2 regions of the Oceanobacillus sp. MO10714A genome follow, and region 1 is predicted to be linked to the other one. Evidence: a T-box and tRNA genes for the amino acid it is inferred to sense, from the RefSeq annotation. Region 1 holds a T-box; the other holds one or more tRNA genes.
The links. The T-box of region 1 lies ahead of glyQ (glycine--tRNA ligase subunit alpha). A T-box ahead of a tRNA ligase gene usually reads a tRNA of that ligase, here a tRNA-Gly.
Positions count from the first base shown of each region.

Region 1 (7,627 bases):
ATAGGACATACTAATCACTATATATTATACATTATTTGGTGATGGAAAGGAATTATGTTATACTATAAGCTTTTAGAAATGTTGTTTCCACTCAATTAGAGCAAGATCTGCATAGTCTAAAATTAAACTGGAAATAGCTGCAACGAGTGCTAACCGATTATTCCTTAATTCCATATTATCTGCCATAACCATATTATTGTCAAAGAATTCATGGATTGGGTCGGCTAATGCCTCCAGTTGCTCAAATGCTTTCACGGCATCGTGTGCTTTATCATGGTCACTAAATGCTTTACGCGATAACTCAAATTGTTCGAATAACGCTTTTTCCGAATCCGTTTCAAACGCCTGTGGATTGATTTCATTATTTTCCGCTTTATCAGCAAGGTTTAGTATGCGAACAAGCGCTTCTTCCTTTTCTTTAAAAGCTTCTTCATGACGTTTTTTCGATAAATGACGAGCTTTAGCCATTGCATAAGTAAAGTTGCCCATTTCCTTATCCATGACAGCTTGGAAAACATCTTGTTCTATTCCAGCTTCTTTTAACAAATGAGAAGCACGCAGCTTGAAGAATTCATGGATTTTCTCTTTATAATCACTGATCTTTTCAATCTCTAGCTCATCGTATAAGTCATAGGCAAGTTGTAAGAGGTCCTCTACTTTCATTTCCCATTTTCCAGCTTCTAAAATACGTAAAACGCCGATTGCTTGCCTTCTTAGCGCATAGGGGTCTTGAGACCCTGTTGGGATCTTACCGACCGATATAATCCCGACAATCGTGTCGATCTTCTCAGCAACACTAAGGATTGCCCCAATTTCTGAATCGGGAAGGTCGCCATTTGCATGTGTTGGAAGATACTGCTCTCGGATAGCTGCTGCTACAGCTTCTTTCTCACCTAAATTCAAGGCATAAATTTCACCGATAATCCCTTGTAAATCAGTAAATTCATTAACCATGTTCGTCATTAAATCAAACTTACTGATTTCTGCTGCCCGCGAGGCATCTTCTATCATATTAGCAGGCAAGTTCAGATCTTCTGCAATCCGTTCGGTTAAAGCAGTAACTCTTTCCGTCTTTTCAGCAAGTGTACCTAGTTTTTCTTGGAAAACGACACGTGTTAATTTCTCTAAATGATGATTTATTGTATTCTTTTGATCTTCTTCATAGAAAAACTCCGCGTCTTGCAGCCGAGCGCGTAATACTTTTTCATTTCCTCTAATCACTGTTTCAAGAGCGGTGTCATCCCCATTTCTTACTCCAATAAATGAAGGTAGCAACTTCCCTTCTTTGGACTTCACTGGAAAGTATCGTTGGTGCTCCTTCATAGAGATAATTAGGACTTCACTTGGGAGATCAAGAAACATTTCCTCGAATTCCCCTTTAAAGACTGTTGGGTATTCGACTAGGTTCGTCACTTCGGCTAACAAGTCTTGATCAACACTCACTTGAAATTGATCATTTTGCAGTTCATCGATCCCTTCCAAGATACGTGCTTTCCGTTCCTTGGCATCAGCTATAACAAAACTTTCTTTTAATTTCTTTTCATAATCCATCGCATCTTCTAAAGTCACTGGCTTACCGAGAAAACGATGCCCGTACGTGACATTGCTCGTTTCGACTTTAGTAATTTCAAATGGTACAATTTCGTTTCCATACAACGCAACAAGCCAGCGAATTGGTCTGGCAAAACGCAAGGTATTCGTTCCCCATCGCATATTATTACTGAACGAGATGGACGTGATAATATCTTTAAACCCTGGTAACAGTTCGTTGGTCGCTTTTCCTTCAATCCGTTTTGTAACAAACACATATGCTTTACCGTTTACTTCTTTTTCCACAAGGTCTTCCACCGTTTTTCCTTGCCCTTTGGCAAAGCCTATTGCCGCCTTTGTCCATTCTCCATTCTCGTCTTTAGCAATGGTTAGGGCTGGCCCTCTCGCCTCTTCTTCAATCGTCGTTTGCATGTCAGCAATGTTTTCAATTCGTACCGCTAAACGACGCGGGGTGGAAAAAGAAGTAATCGAGTCATACGCAATCCTTAAATCCTCTAGCCATTTGGCTGTTTTTTCTTTTAATTGCAGTTCCGCGTCATCTATAAAGCGAGCTGGTAATTCTTCCATTCCTATCTCGAATAAAACATGTTTAGCCATTTACCTCTTCCCCTTTCTGAAGCATTGGAAAGCCTAATCTTTCCCGTTCTTGTACATATGTTTTCGCGATACCTCTCGCAAGATTCCTTACTCTTGTAATGTAGCCTGTTCTTTCTGTTACAGAGATAACACCTCGCGCATCAAGTAAGTTGAAGGTGTGCGAACATTTCAAGACATAATCATACGCCGGGAATACAAGCCCTTTTTCCATAATCCGCTTTGCTTCGTTCTCGTACATGGAAAATAATTCAAACAGCATTGCTGTATCCGATTCTTCAAATGTGTATGTCGAATGCTCGAACTCTGGTTGATAAAAAATATCTCTTACAGTAACACCATCATTCCACTCCAAGTCAAAGACATTTTCTTTATCCTGGATGTATGAAGCTAACCGTTCTATTCCATATGTCAGTTCGACTGAAACCGGATTTGCTTCAAGTCCACCGATTTGCTGAAAATAGGTGAATTGGGTAATTTCCATCCCATCCAGCCATACTTCCCAACCTAAACCAGCAGCACCGAGCGTAGGATTTTCCCAGTTGTCTTCTACAAAACGAATATCATGCTGCAGTGGGTCTATCCCAATCTTTTTTAATGACTCCAAATATAGTTCCTGAATATTATCAGGTGATGGTTTCATAATGACTTGGAACTGATGATGCTGATACAGCCTGTTTGGGTTATCCCCATATCTACCATCATCCGGTCTTCGCGATGGTTCCACATAAGCAACATTCCACGGTTCCGGTCCGAGACTCCGAAGTAGCGTCATCGGTGACATCGTCCCTGCCCCTTTCTCCGTATCATAAGCTTGGACGAGAATACAATTTTGCTCGGACCAATGCTTTTGCAATTCTAGAATCATTTGTTGAATATTCATTATCAGTACCTCCATTTTACTCCTTTTAATCATAAGAAAAACCGTCCCTATGCTTGTAGTCTATTACAAGCATAGGGACGGCTTTTATACCGCGGTTCCACCCTATTTACCCAAGTTTCTTGAGTCACTTTATTATCATGCTCTGGAGTGCCTCTTCCTTATCCAATCTTCATCCAGCTTACACCATCCTGGACTCGCTTGAGAAGAATTATTGATAAGTACTTTCTCCTTCAACACATGTGAAATATTATTTTGTAAATATGTAACATCATAATCCAGAAAACGGATAATGTCAATGTTCATCCTTTAAACTGATCTAATTGATTCAAAAATCTCCTCGATTTCAAGAAATATCCACCAAATCGGTCATAATAGGCATCAAGAAGCCGCCTAAATAACTGACGATTTTCTAATTTCACCGATATTTCACCGACTTGCTCGATCCCAACTGCTTGAAACATTTGCAATAATTTTACCTGTATTTCTGTTAATTGGACAGCTCGGTCATCAAGCGCCAAGCATCTCCTGCATAATAAGCCGCCTTCTCCTATTGAAAATGCATAAGGTCCTTCTTTATTTCCACAATTACTACAGTGGGAAAGCGTTGGCGCAAAGCCGCCTTTTTGAAATATTTTTAATTCATACATCAAAATAGGGATATCATATTCATCGTGTTCCGCAATCCATTCCATCGTACGGTAGAGCTGATCGTATAAATAAGGCTCTGGTGTTTTATCATCAAGAAGTTTCTCCGACAGTTCAATTAGATAAGCAGTATAAGCTGTTTTTTCAATATCTTCCCGCAGTGGCCGGAAAGATTCCAAGATTTCACCTTGTCGAATTGTACTTAAACCGGGATTGATATATACAAAAAATTGACCAGCAATGAATGGCTGCGTCACAGCAGCCATTCTGCTTCTAGGCTTCTTCGCCCCTCTTGCCATCGCGGTGAATTTCCCGATATTCTTACTGAATATCGTTATAATTTTATTCGTTTCGCCATAATCAATCGTCTTTAAAATAATCCCTTCAATTTTTTCAAGCAAAGCTGTTCAGCTCTTTTCCTTTCATAATCCTAGGTTACATTTTGGTTGTCTCAACTTCATTTGATTCATCTTCATCTGTATCATTCTCTTCATTATCTACATTTTCCAGTTCTTTGTATAATAAATAGGTTTCAATGTTTCCTGTCTGACTAAATACTTTCCACGTAATATCAAGCACAAGAAACCCCGCCTTTCTATTTTTTCTTTTGAAAATGCTTCTATTTCTAGATTGACCATGAAGCTGAAAATAATAAGTATTAAATTTTACCATGGTTTAATATTCATCTTGTCTAAATCCTAATTCGTGCAGTTGGCTCTGCTTATTCCGCCAGTCTTTTTTAACTTTTACCCAAAGTTCTAAATATACTTTCGAACCGAGAAGACGCTCAATATCTTTCCTGGCTTCTTGACCGATTTTCTTTAGCATACTACCTTGCTTACCGATAATAATACCTTTTTGGCTACTTCTTTCCGTTACGATTGTCGCTTGAATAAAGACGGTTTCATCCTTTCGTCTTTCCATGTTTTCAAGTGCGACAGCGATCGAGTGCGGCACTTCTTCCCTCGTAAGATGCAGTGCTTTTTCCCGAATGAATTCTGTAATAATAAAGCGTTCCGGATGATCCGTGATTTGATCTTGCGGATAATAAAGTGGTCCTTCCGGCAAATAACTCTGCAACTCGGTTAATAAGCGATTGACATTATTCCCTTGAAGTGCAGAAATTGGAATAATTTCCTGGAAATCACCTTTTTCCCTATATTCATCAATAATACCCAGTAAAGATTCTGGTGAAACTAAATCAATTTTATTAATAATTAAAAAGACAGGGCTTTTCACACTTTCCAAACGATCAATGATAAATTGATCCCCTCGTCCATAACCCTCGTCTGCGTTAATCATAAATAATACTGCATCGACTTCATTTAATGTATTGTCGGCAATTTTCACCATGAAATCTCCGAGACGGTGTTTCGGTTTATGGATACCTGGTGTATCGATAAACACCATTTGATAATCATCGGTTGTAAGTACACCCTGTATTTTATTTCTTGTTGTTTGTGGCTTATCACTCATAATGGCAATTTTTTGTCCGATTACGTGATTAAGGAATGTAGACTTTCCCACATTCGGTCTGCCAATAATCGCGATAAAGCCCGATTTATAATTGGATTTCATGTAATTTTTCCTCCAAGATGTCTTGTTTTTTATTATCATACTATAAAACGAATCGCTTTTTCTACTTTCGACAAAGGTTCTAAAAACTTCCGAAGAACTGACAGGGGATAAATCACTTTCATTCAGCGTAAGTGTCTTTGCTCGTTTATTTAATTTGGTGCTCTAATCGCCGTTCAGTTGCCCGGCGGACGGATGCTTTCCACGGGCACGGCCGAAGCCTCGACGCACAGGACGTGCTAATGCAGACGTTGCCACAGGACGTGGCGTTCTCAGTCTGCCTCGGAAGAAGTTCGCTTCCTGCGGGGTCTCCGGACTCGTGCTATTCCCGCAGGAGTCACCGTCCACCGGGCAACTGAACTGGTAGAGAGCGTTATTATTAACGGAAACTATCCCAATTATGGTGAGAGTTCTAATTCCTTAAATGAAAAATAGTGCTCCAAATTGGACTTTTCCTAGGAGCAGTCCAGACACCTCGAGACTCCAGCAGGAGGATAGGCATAGGTGAGACCCCGCAGGGCGACAGCCCGAGGAGGCTCACCAGCCGCCTGCGGAAAGCGAGAGGTGTCTGGACTGCGGACTTCCAGGAGAAGGTTGCACTTACGCTGAATGAAAGAAATCAGCTGAGTATGCTAGAAGATGGATAGGAGTTTTGGGAGAAAAATAATTACTCCGACTAGTACAGAAACAATGGAACTGACAAGGACAGCACCTGCAGCCGCATCTTTAATGAAGCGGGCATCGGGATGAATCTCCGGGCGCAGATAATCAATCATCTTTTCGATCGCCGTATTTAAAAGTTCCGTTAGAAGAACCAGCCCGATTACAATGATAATGAGTGCCCATTCGAGCTGCGACAGCTCGAATAGTAGCCCAGCAGCAAGAACCAGCACCATGATGCTTACATGAAAGCGAAAGTTCCATTCCGATTTAAATACGGCCCTGATTCCAGCAAAAGCATGATGAAAGCCGACCTTTCCTTTCTTATCTTTCAATGCCAAACTCACTCAATATCTCTCTTTGTTTCGCAAACATTTCCTTTTCATCTGTCTCTGTCATATGATCATAGCCAAGTAAGTGCAGAAATCCATGGATGGTCAGAAAAGCAATTTCCCGCTCTAGAGTGTGCCCATACTCATCCGCTTGTTCCTGTGCCCGGTCGACGGAGATAACGATATCGCCAAGTATAATAGGTATATCCACTCCTTGGATATGCATCTCTCCGTCCACACGATCCTGCATGGCAAAGGATATGACGTCTGTCGGTGTGTTCTTCTGCCGATAGTTACGATTCAATTCTTGGATTTCACCATCGCGGACAAAATTAACGGACATCTCCGCTTCGTTGGAGACCCCCTCCCGCTTTGCAGCAAATTCCAAGAGACGTTTCAATAGATCCACCTGGTCGGCTGGTAATAAATTGGTTTTATCATGAAAATCGATATGCATTATTTTTCCTCCCTATTTGGATACTGGATTCTTGAATGGAAAAAACCTTTTAATGAATCACAAATTGTCCGTTGAATGACTTTTAATTCCGTTAATGTTAGTGGACTTTCATCCAATTGGCCATCCGCTATTTTATCACTCATTATTGCTGCAACAATCTCTTCAATTTTCTCTTCGGTCGGCTCAGATAACGACCGCACAGCAGCTTCTACGGAGTCACAAATGCTGACAACAGCAGCCTCTTTCGATTGCGGTTTGGGACCAGGATAACGGAACTCCTCTTCCTGCACATCTGGATTCTTCTCTTTCTCTTTATAATAGAAGAACTTGAGCAATGAAGTTCCATGATGTGACTTTGCAATCTCAATAATTTCTTTCGGTAATTTGTTCTCCTTCAACATCTCTACCCCATCATAAGGGTGGCTAATGATTATTTTTGCACTTTCTTTTGGATCCATCCGGTCATGCGGGTTCTGATTAGATAACTGATTTTCAATAAAGAACTGCGGACGGACGGTTTTTCCAATATCATGATAATACGCACCGACTCTTGCTAACAATCCATTTGCACCAATCGCCTCGCATGCCGTCTCACTAATGTTCGCAACCATGACAGAATGATGGTAAGTGCCCGGTGCTTCAACTAACAATTTCTTAAGTAAGGGCTGATTCGGGCTTGAGAGCTGCAGCAATCTCGTGTCTGATAAGATACCCAAACCTGTCTCAAAGAACGGTAAAAGACCGATTGTCAGCACTGCAGCTAAGAATGCGGAAACAAGTCCGTATGCTGAGTTTAGGAAAAAGTCAATTAACGTATATTTTTCAAAGGACAAGAATAGAAATAGTAATACAGTCAGGATATTCACTAGTATAATTCCCAGTCCCGCCTTTAAAATAGCTAAGCGGTCTTTCACTTGCGGGAAGAAAATA
Region 1 is NZ_JAXHDC010000001.1:157,345-164,971, reverse strand. It holds gene glyS (glycine--tRNA ligase subunit beta) at 73-2,148, opposite strand; gene glyQ (glycine--tRNA ligase subunit alpha) at 2,141-3,028, opposite strand; T-box leader at 3,099-3,271, opposite strand; gene recO (DNA repair protein RecO) at 3,328-4,074, opposite strand; gene SPD53_RS00830 (YqzL family protein) at 4,109-4,252, opposite strand; gene era (GTPase Era) at 4,349-5,251, opposite strand; gene SPD53_RS00820 (diacylglycerol kinase family protein) at 5,881-6,255, opposite strand; gene ybeY (rRNA maturation RNase YbeY) at 6,233-6,697, opposite strand; gene SPD53_RS00810 (HD family phosphohydrolase) at 6,697-7,627, opposite strand, start outside.

Region 2 (7,627 bases), on a different contig from region 1:
TAGCTCTTTTCTCCACTGTCTAACTCTACTTACGGTTATACCAATTATATTGGCAATTTCTTCGTCTGACATCCCTTTTTTAAGCATATTTAAAGCAATATGTTTTCGTTCTTGTGCTATTCCTTCCGCTCTTCCCTGATCCCGATAAGTATTTGGCAACTCTAACACACGATCCGCTTCCTCACGTGGAAGCTTGTTAATTTCCTCATGCATTTGCTTTTCCTCCTTCTCGTTTAGCTTTAAATAGGTTTCGAAAAATCCATAGATTAATTCCATTTTCGCAGGGTCTAATTCCATTCGAGAGACCATGCGGAGAAATTCTAATTTCACTTGTATACGTTCTTTTTCCGTATAGTTCATCTTACTTAAGAATGCTGCTACAATCGGATTTGTCATCTTAATATACTTACGCCAGTTTTTATTAATTAAATGAAGTTGTTGAAAGTGAAAGTCAATGATGCGGATGGTTGGTAGATCGATACTAAACTGTGTAGGCAGTTCCTTCTTTTCATTATAACTGAAAACAGCAATCGGTAGAATCGGTTTGCGGTATTTTTCGTAGAGACGGGTATTGTAGATAAACATACGTTCGTTAAATTCCTCTTGATAGTATGATTGTGGCTCGACATGGATAAGGATAATCGTGTCCTCTCCTTTAATTTTTACTTCTGCAAGTATATCAATGCGTCGTTTTTCACCTTTTAAGATATCGGTGAAAACCTCTTGATCTAGAAAACTTACAGTAGAAAAGTTGATATGCTCATACACTTCGGGAAAAAAGGCTTCCATGAAATCTTGAAAAAAGACTTGAATGACTTCTTTAAATAGGCGGTCGTGGTCGGTGTATGAGGGTTTTCTTTCGAGGATAAATGCGGTTGTTTCCAATCATTATCAGCTCCTATATTATATTGTGCCGCTATTATATCATAGAATTAAAGAATAATTCTAATATTAAGTTCAACACTTTTAATGAGAATATTGCCTAATATCCGATTTCCGATATATGATGGGATTATAGCAACTTTACTATTAACCATCATATTCATTATAATTTAGTTATCTGTACAAGGAGAATCTGCAAAGCCGATTAATGAATTCACAGGCAGGGTGATAATAGCAGGGATTCCAGCACAACAATTGCAATGCTGTTGATAATTTATATGGTTTTTAAATATTCTGTTCATCTATAAGTGGCATTTTATTTTGTATCAACCAATAGTTAATGACGTCTTTTATTATCAGGTTGATTTTGCTTCATTGTTACAATTGGCATAGATATAATCTGTAAATGGTTAAACTGTTGTTGAAAATGGTTATAGTATAAATAAGAGTATGCTTGAAATAAAGGTGGTGGAAGAAATGGCTATTCATAAGGAAGATTTATATCGAATGCTGGATTCCTTAAGCAATGAAGATAAGAAAGCAACCCTTGATTTTATAGAATTTTTGATTGAACGCTCGAAGAAACAAAAGCCCAAACCATGGCAAAAGATTGATGAATTAGAAAGTGATAATGAATCGTTGACTAAAGAAGAAGTTAAGCAGTTAGAAAGCGAAGAAGGATACAGATGCAAAGCGTGAATTCGGACTACAAGTTGATTTATCATAAATCTGCAGTTAAATTCATCACTAAATTAGATAAAGCCTCTCAAGAAAGAATTACAACTGGGTTAAAAGGATTGACGATATACCGTAGCATAACTGGGAAATACCTACTTCTTCTCTTTACTATAAACTAGTTTTTGTAGTTTTTTAGCATACCTCGGAAAAACTGGATCATAGTGTTTAGTTAATTGATCAACCACACGCACTATTAATCGTTTGTTTTCAGAACTATCCGATTCATATCTTGTCTCAATTACTTTATAATATTTTCGCTACAATATGAAGTGCGTGAAAAGCCTTCTTCCAGTAAACTAACCTCTCCATAATCGTAAGTAACCATGTAGTTACTGTAAAAGTATTCCAATACATTTTGAATTGCACCCTGCTTATCACTTTTGATGAATTTTCCGCTTCCTCATAAGACTAGCTGTCGGAATATGGATTTTTGAACATTGTCAAGGATCGTTTATTACACCGTCTTCGTAATTTCTTTAGAAGTAACAGATATGTTTGTGGAATAATGGGAAAAATAATCGGTGATCCAAATAACAGTAAAGCTAGGCACTTAAACATTCTGTTCATCTATCAGTAGCTATTTTATTTGGAATTATGGGTTGGGGTTTCTTTTTAATCATTCAAAAATATTTTAGCGAATTATTTTTCTCTTAAAATGGAAGTGTAAGAATTGTGCTTAAACGTAATGAAGAGTTGTTATCCCTGTTCGATCGGACAGCGGAAGTCTTAAGAAGCTGACTTTTTCTAATAATGTAAGATTGTCGTAAACTATTTCGTATTTCGAATCAATTGGAAAGATGAGTGAATCCTAATAAAAATACAGCTTTCCCAAATAGGAAAAGCTGTAGATCTTCATTCTGATGTTTTTATTGCTCCTGCATCGGCTGGCTCACTGGTTCAATACCGGCATCGACGGCATACGCATGTTGAATCTGCTTCGTAATTGGCCCCGAGGAACCATTATGAATCGTGTGACCATCCACATTAATAATCGGTGTGATTTCGTTTGTACTACTTGATAGGAAAACCTCATCGGCATCTTTAATATCGCCTACATGGTAAGCTTCTTCAATAAAAGGAATCCCCAACTCATCAGCAAAGCGCTCCACTGCCAAACGGACACATCCATGAAGGATGGCGTTCGTTGCTGGATGAGTATAGATCTTACCATTTTTTACAAAATATACGTTTGAAGCACTACATTCCGTTACGGTACCGTCCTTATGAAGAATCGCTTCAAAACAACCTTGTTCTTTCGCTTCCTGTTTAGCCATTAAATTTGGTAAAAGATTCAAGCTTTTAATATGGCAATGACTCCAACGGATATCCGGCATTGTAATAACGGGAACACCATGCTTCATCAATTCCACATTTCGTTTCGCTGGTTCGAGATACGCATAGACATTCGGTGTAATATTGTCTGGAAAAACATGGTCTCTTGGAGCTGATCCGCGCGTAACCTGTAAATATACTTTTCCATCTGTTTTCATTTCATTTTTTTTAAGCAGCTCTTCAAGTGTGTGAATAAAGTCTTTCCTATTATACGGAAAACTTAATTTAATTTCAGAGAGGGAACGATAAAGCCGATCGATATGTTCATTAAGGAGATAATATTTCCCTTGATAAATTCGAATTACTTCATATACTCCATCCCCAAATTGCAAACCTCTTTCTTCAAAGGGATAATTTAATTTATCTTTATGCATAAAAGAACCTTGTGCAAATACGATTGGATAGACAGTCATCGGAAAACTCACCCTTCTGTATTACAAATTTATTCCTAGTCTATCGGTTTTACTTTTAAATGTAAATGGTTCCATCTAAATAAAATGAAATAATTTAATCGAATTTCTATAATTATTTTATGCCGATTAGATGAAAAGGTTAACTTAAAATAAAATTTAACTTGATTTATTTTTACATTGTTGTTATAATAATATTTGTCGTTAAAAAATGAATCTTGTTTGCGGGTGTAGTTTAGTGGTAAAACCTCAGCCTTCCAAGCTGATGATGAGGGTTCGATTCCCTTCACCCGCTCCATACATATGTGATTAACGCAGTGTCTCGTAAATGCAATGGTTTCGAGGCGCTGCGTTTTTATGTTGTAATATTTAATGGGTGCTGTGGATTGCAAGAAGGATTTTTACAATATGCAACATCTATTCAATGTGTTGAAATGAGCATTGTTTCAATGATAAAGTGAAAACATTAAGTGGGGGTATTACAGACCGTTAATACGTGATAAAGTGAAACTTCATTCAGTGGGGGGCCTTAGCCCCACTGAATGTTAGTTGAACAGAATCAGGTATTTACGGACTGTATATCCCCATCTTCCACATATTGGTTTCCTTTCTGTTTAGAGATGGGGTATTATAGACCGTTAATACGTGATAAAATAAGAGAACTATTATGAGATGAAGGAGGTGGTCGTTGTGAGGATAGATGAATTGAAACAGGAAATTATTGAATATAGCAAGGAAATTGGGATTGATAAGATAGGATTTGCTTCTGCCGATGTGTTCAGTGAACTCCGAGAAAGGTTGCGCCGGCAGCAAGAGCTAAATTACCAATCCGGATTTGAAAAAGGCACGATAGAAGAACGGACTGAACCCACACGCCTGCTTCCAGAAGCCCAGTCGATCATCTCTATCGCAATTGCTTACCCGAGCCGAATTAAAAATCAAATCCGCGGTACAAGAGAAGAAAGACGAGGAATCTTTGCACGAGCATCTTGGGGTGTAGACTACCATGTTGTACTTCGCGACCGGTTGGAAAAGCTTGTTGAATTTATTCGAGAGAAGGTTCCAGAGGCAAATACGAAGGTGATGGTCGATACTGGGGAACTTTCCGACCGAGCAGTCGCAGAACGAGCAGGCATTGGTTTCAGTGGAAAGAACACATCCATTATTACGAAAGAGTTTGGTTCCTTCGTTTACCTTGGTGAAGTAATCACAAATCTGCCATTCATACCGGATGAGCCGGTCACAGATAGCTGCGGAGATTGTACAATCTGTATGGATGCTTGCCCGACAGGGGCGCTCATTCAGGGTGGACAGCTGAACGCTCAGCGCTGTATTGCGTTCCTTACCCAAACGAAAGATTTTTTACCAGAACCTTTCCGGGATAAAATCGGGAACCGGATTTACGGTTGTGATACTTGTCAGCAAGTCTGTCCTTGGAATAAAGGAGTCGATTTCCATATCCATCCGGAATTAGAACCGGACCCGGAAATCGCGAAGCCGAAACTAAAACCAATGCTACGAATCTCCAACAGAGAATTCAAGGAAAAGTTTGGTCATTTATCTGGAGCCTGGCGTGGCAAGAAACCACTCCAGCGGAATGCACTGCTTGCCCTTGCCCATTATAAAGATAAAACGGCCGTTGAAGAAATAACGATCGTAATGAAAGAGGACCCACGACCAGTGATTCGTGGAACAGCTGCATGGTCTCTCGGTAAAATTGCAACGCGTGAAGCCCACGAAGCGATCAGGGAGGCAATGCAGACGGAAGAAGATGAACAAGTACTTTATGAAATGGAAAAAGGTCTAGAATTCGGATTGCGAGCATAAAGTTAAACTTCATTCAGTGGGCATCCATACCCCCACTGAATGTTAGTTGAACAGAATCAGATATTTATGGACTGTATAGCCCTACCTTAACATTTTGTTTTTCCCTCTTGTTTAGAGGTTGGGGATTTACAGACCGTTAATACGTGATAAACAGTGATAGAAATAGGTACAAGCATGCTCCCATATACTTTAATGGGGGCGATTTTTATGTATTCACTTAAGGAATATTGGCTTGGAGTCTTTTCGAATGAAACAGAACAGCCAGAATGGTGGCAGCGAAAACTTGCTTTATGGGAAAGGGAAAAGGCAAGTATCGTTAAAGTTAGTGGGAGAGGTGAACTGTTTCGTAAACTTCGATTCGATGATAAAACCTTGCAGGAATATTTGCTCCATATTAGTTTTTTAATAAAACAAAAAGAGCATTATCATTTGGAAGAACAGCTTATCTCTTATCGTGTGGAACTAAAAAATGGAAAAATAATAAAACATGAGGAAATTCCAAGGGAGCAGCCAGCGAGAGAAAATCCGAATTCATTGTTGGAAGATTCAGGTGGCGTGAGACAGGACTTTGTCTATGACAGAAGAGAAGCGGTCCGCTATGCTGAACGTTGGTGGAATAGCCATAATCCAGATTTCCGTGTATTTGAAGATGACTGCACGAACTATATTTCTCAGTGCTTGCTTGCCGGAGGAGCCCCGATGCGCGGTGCCCCAGTGCGAGAACGTGGTTGGTGGTATACAGGCAATAGTTGGAGCTTCAGTTGGGCGGTTGCTCATTCGCTGCGCTGGTATTTAAGTGGCTCGACATCGGGACTTAAGGGTAAGGAGTTACAAAGCCCGGAAGAGCTGCTGCTAGGGGATGTGATCTGTTATGATTTTGAGGGCGACGGGCGCTGGGATCATAATACGATTGTTGTAAATAAGGATGCAAATGGCATGCCGCTTGTGAATGCCCATACGAATAACAGCAGAAATCGCTACTGGACTTATGAGGATTCGGCTGCTTGGACACCGAATATTCAATATAAATTTTTCCGGATTGGAGAGTAGCGTGCTATAATGAAAAAGTTGAACAAGTTTTAGAAATTAAGGAGATAGAAAAGTGAGTTTACATGTCGTATTATACCAACCAGAGATTCCTGCAAATACAGGTAATATAGGGAGAACGTGTCTCGCAACCGATACGAAGTTGCATCTTGTGCATCCGCTTGGATTTTCGACAGATGATAAAATGTTGCGCCGGGCTGGGCTTGATTATTGGAAGCACCTGGATGTTGCTGAACATCAATCGATTGAAGAGCTATTTGAAATCTATCCAGAGGCTGAATTTTATTATATCGAGAACTTTGGTACGAAACATTATACGGATTACGATTTTAGCAATACAACAAAGGATATTTTCTTTGTGTTCGGCAGGGAATCGACCGGTATACCAAAAGAGTTAATTGCAGGCAAAGAAGACCGTTGTCTTCGGATCCATATGAATGATAAAGTGCGTTCACTCAATTTGTCGAACACAGCGGCAATCATTATTTATGAAGCGCTAAGACAACAGCAATTCCGAGGATTAGTCTAAATATGAAAAAACCGCCATCTAAAAATCGATGACGGTTTTTTAAGTTACTGATTATTTCTAGGTACTCCTGGTTTTGCTTCATAACCAGATGTGAAACAGGAAACGAGGAATGTAATGACAACTCCCATAATTAATGCTAATTTCATTGAAAAGTCCTCCTTCAGCTATATGACCCTGACACAATAATTATTATATGATTTTATTATAACGGAATCAACTTGAATTGTGAACTACCAACCTAAATTGTCAGATATCACCTGCTTTTAAGTTACTAGTGGAATGTAAGGGTTATCATTGATTCTATTCTGTTTTTTTAAGGTTGAATCGTTGTAAGTCGCATTATTTTCATGTATATTTATAGGTGGGATGCATAACCGTCCTTACAAAAATATTAACCGTTTACAAGGACGGGCAATATTACTTCAATGGGGGTATCAAAAGTGATACAAAATGGGGAATCTGCACAACAATTTTGGCGACAGATTTACGGACCAAACAGGGGGTATATCGAAGAACAATACGAATTGTATAAGGAGAACAGTGAAGCAGTAGAAGCTTCACTTCAAGAAATTTTCAATACATATGGAGCACCTTCATGGCTGTATAACGGAGATAGCGGTACTGCGGCACAGGCAGGAACCGAAGCAGTAAATGACGTAGATATGAAAAAAATCACCTCAGCTTTGAAATATGTTGAGGCTATTCGTCGTTATGGGCATACTGAAGCTGATATTTATCCTGTCGGCGGCTATAAAGGTGAAGGTGATAAATTTTTAGATTCGAGCACGTATGATTTAACAGATGAAGATTTAAAAGCGATTCCGGCTAAATGGTTATGGGATAAAGCACCAGCTGGTGTGGA
Region 2 is NZ_JAXHDC010000024.1:38,159-45,785, reverse strand. It holds gene SPD53_RS12530 (Rpn family recombination-promoting nuclease/putative transposase) at 1-885, opposite strand, end outside; gene SPD53_RS12525 (hypothetical protein) at 1,333-1,581, shown strand; gene dat (D-amino-acid transaminase) at 2,487-3,365, opposite strand; tRNA gene SPD53_RS12510 (tRNA-Gly) at 3,587-3,660, shown strand; gene queG (tRNA epoxyqueuosine(34) reductase QueG) at 4,053-5,189, shown strand; gene SPD53_RS12500 (amidase domain-containing protein) at 5,397-6,239, shown strand; gene trmL (tRNA (uridine(34)/cytosine(34)/5-carboxymethylaminomethyluridine(34)-2'-O)-methyltransferase TrmL) at 6,292-6,765, shown strand; gene SPD53_RS12490 (2-oxoglutarate dehydrogenase E1 component) at 7,206-7,627, shown strand, end outside.
Region 2: it has a tRNA-Gly gene. The T-box ahead of glyQ (glycine--tRNA ligase subunit alpha) is inferred to sense a tRNA for this amino acid. The anticodon was not compared.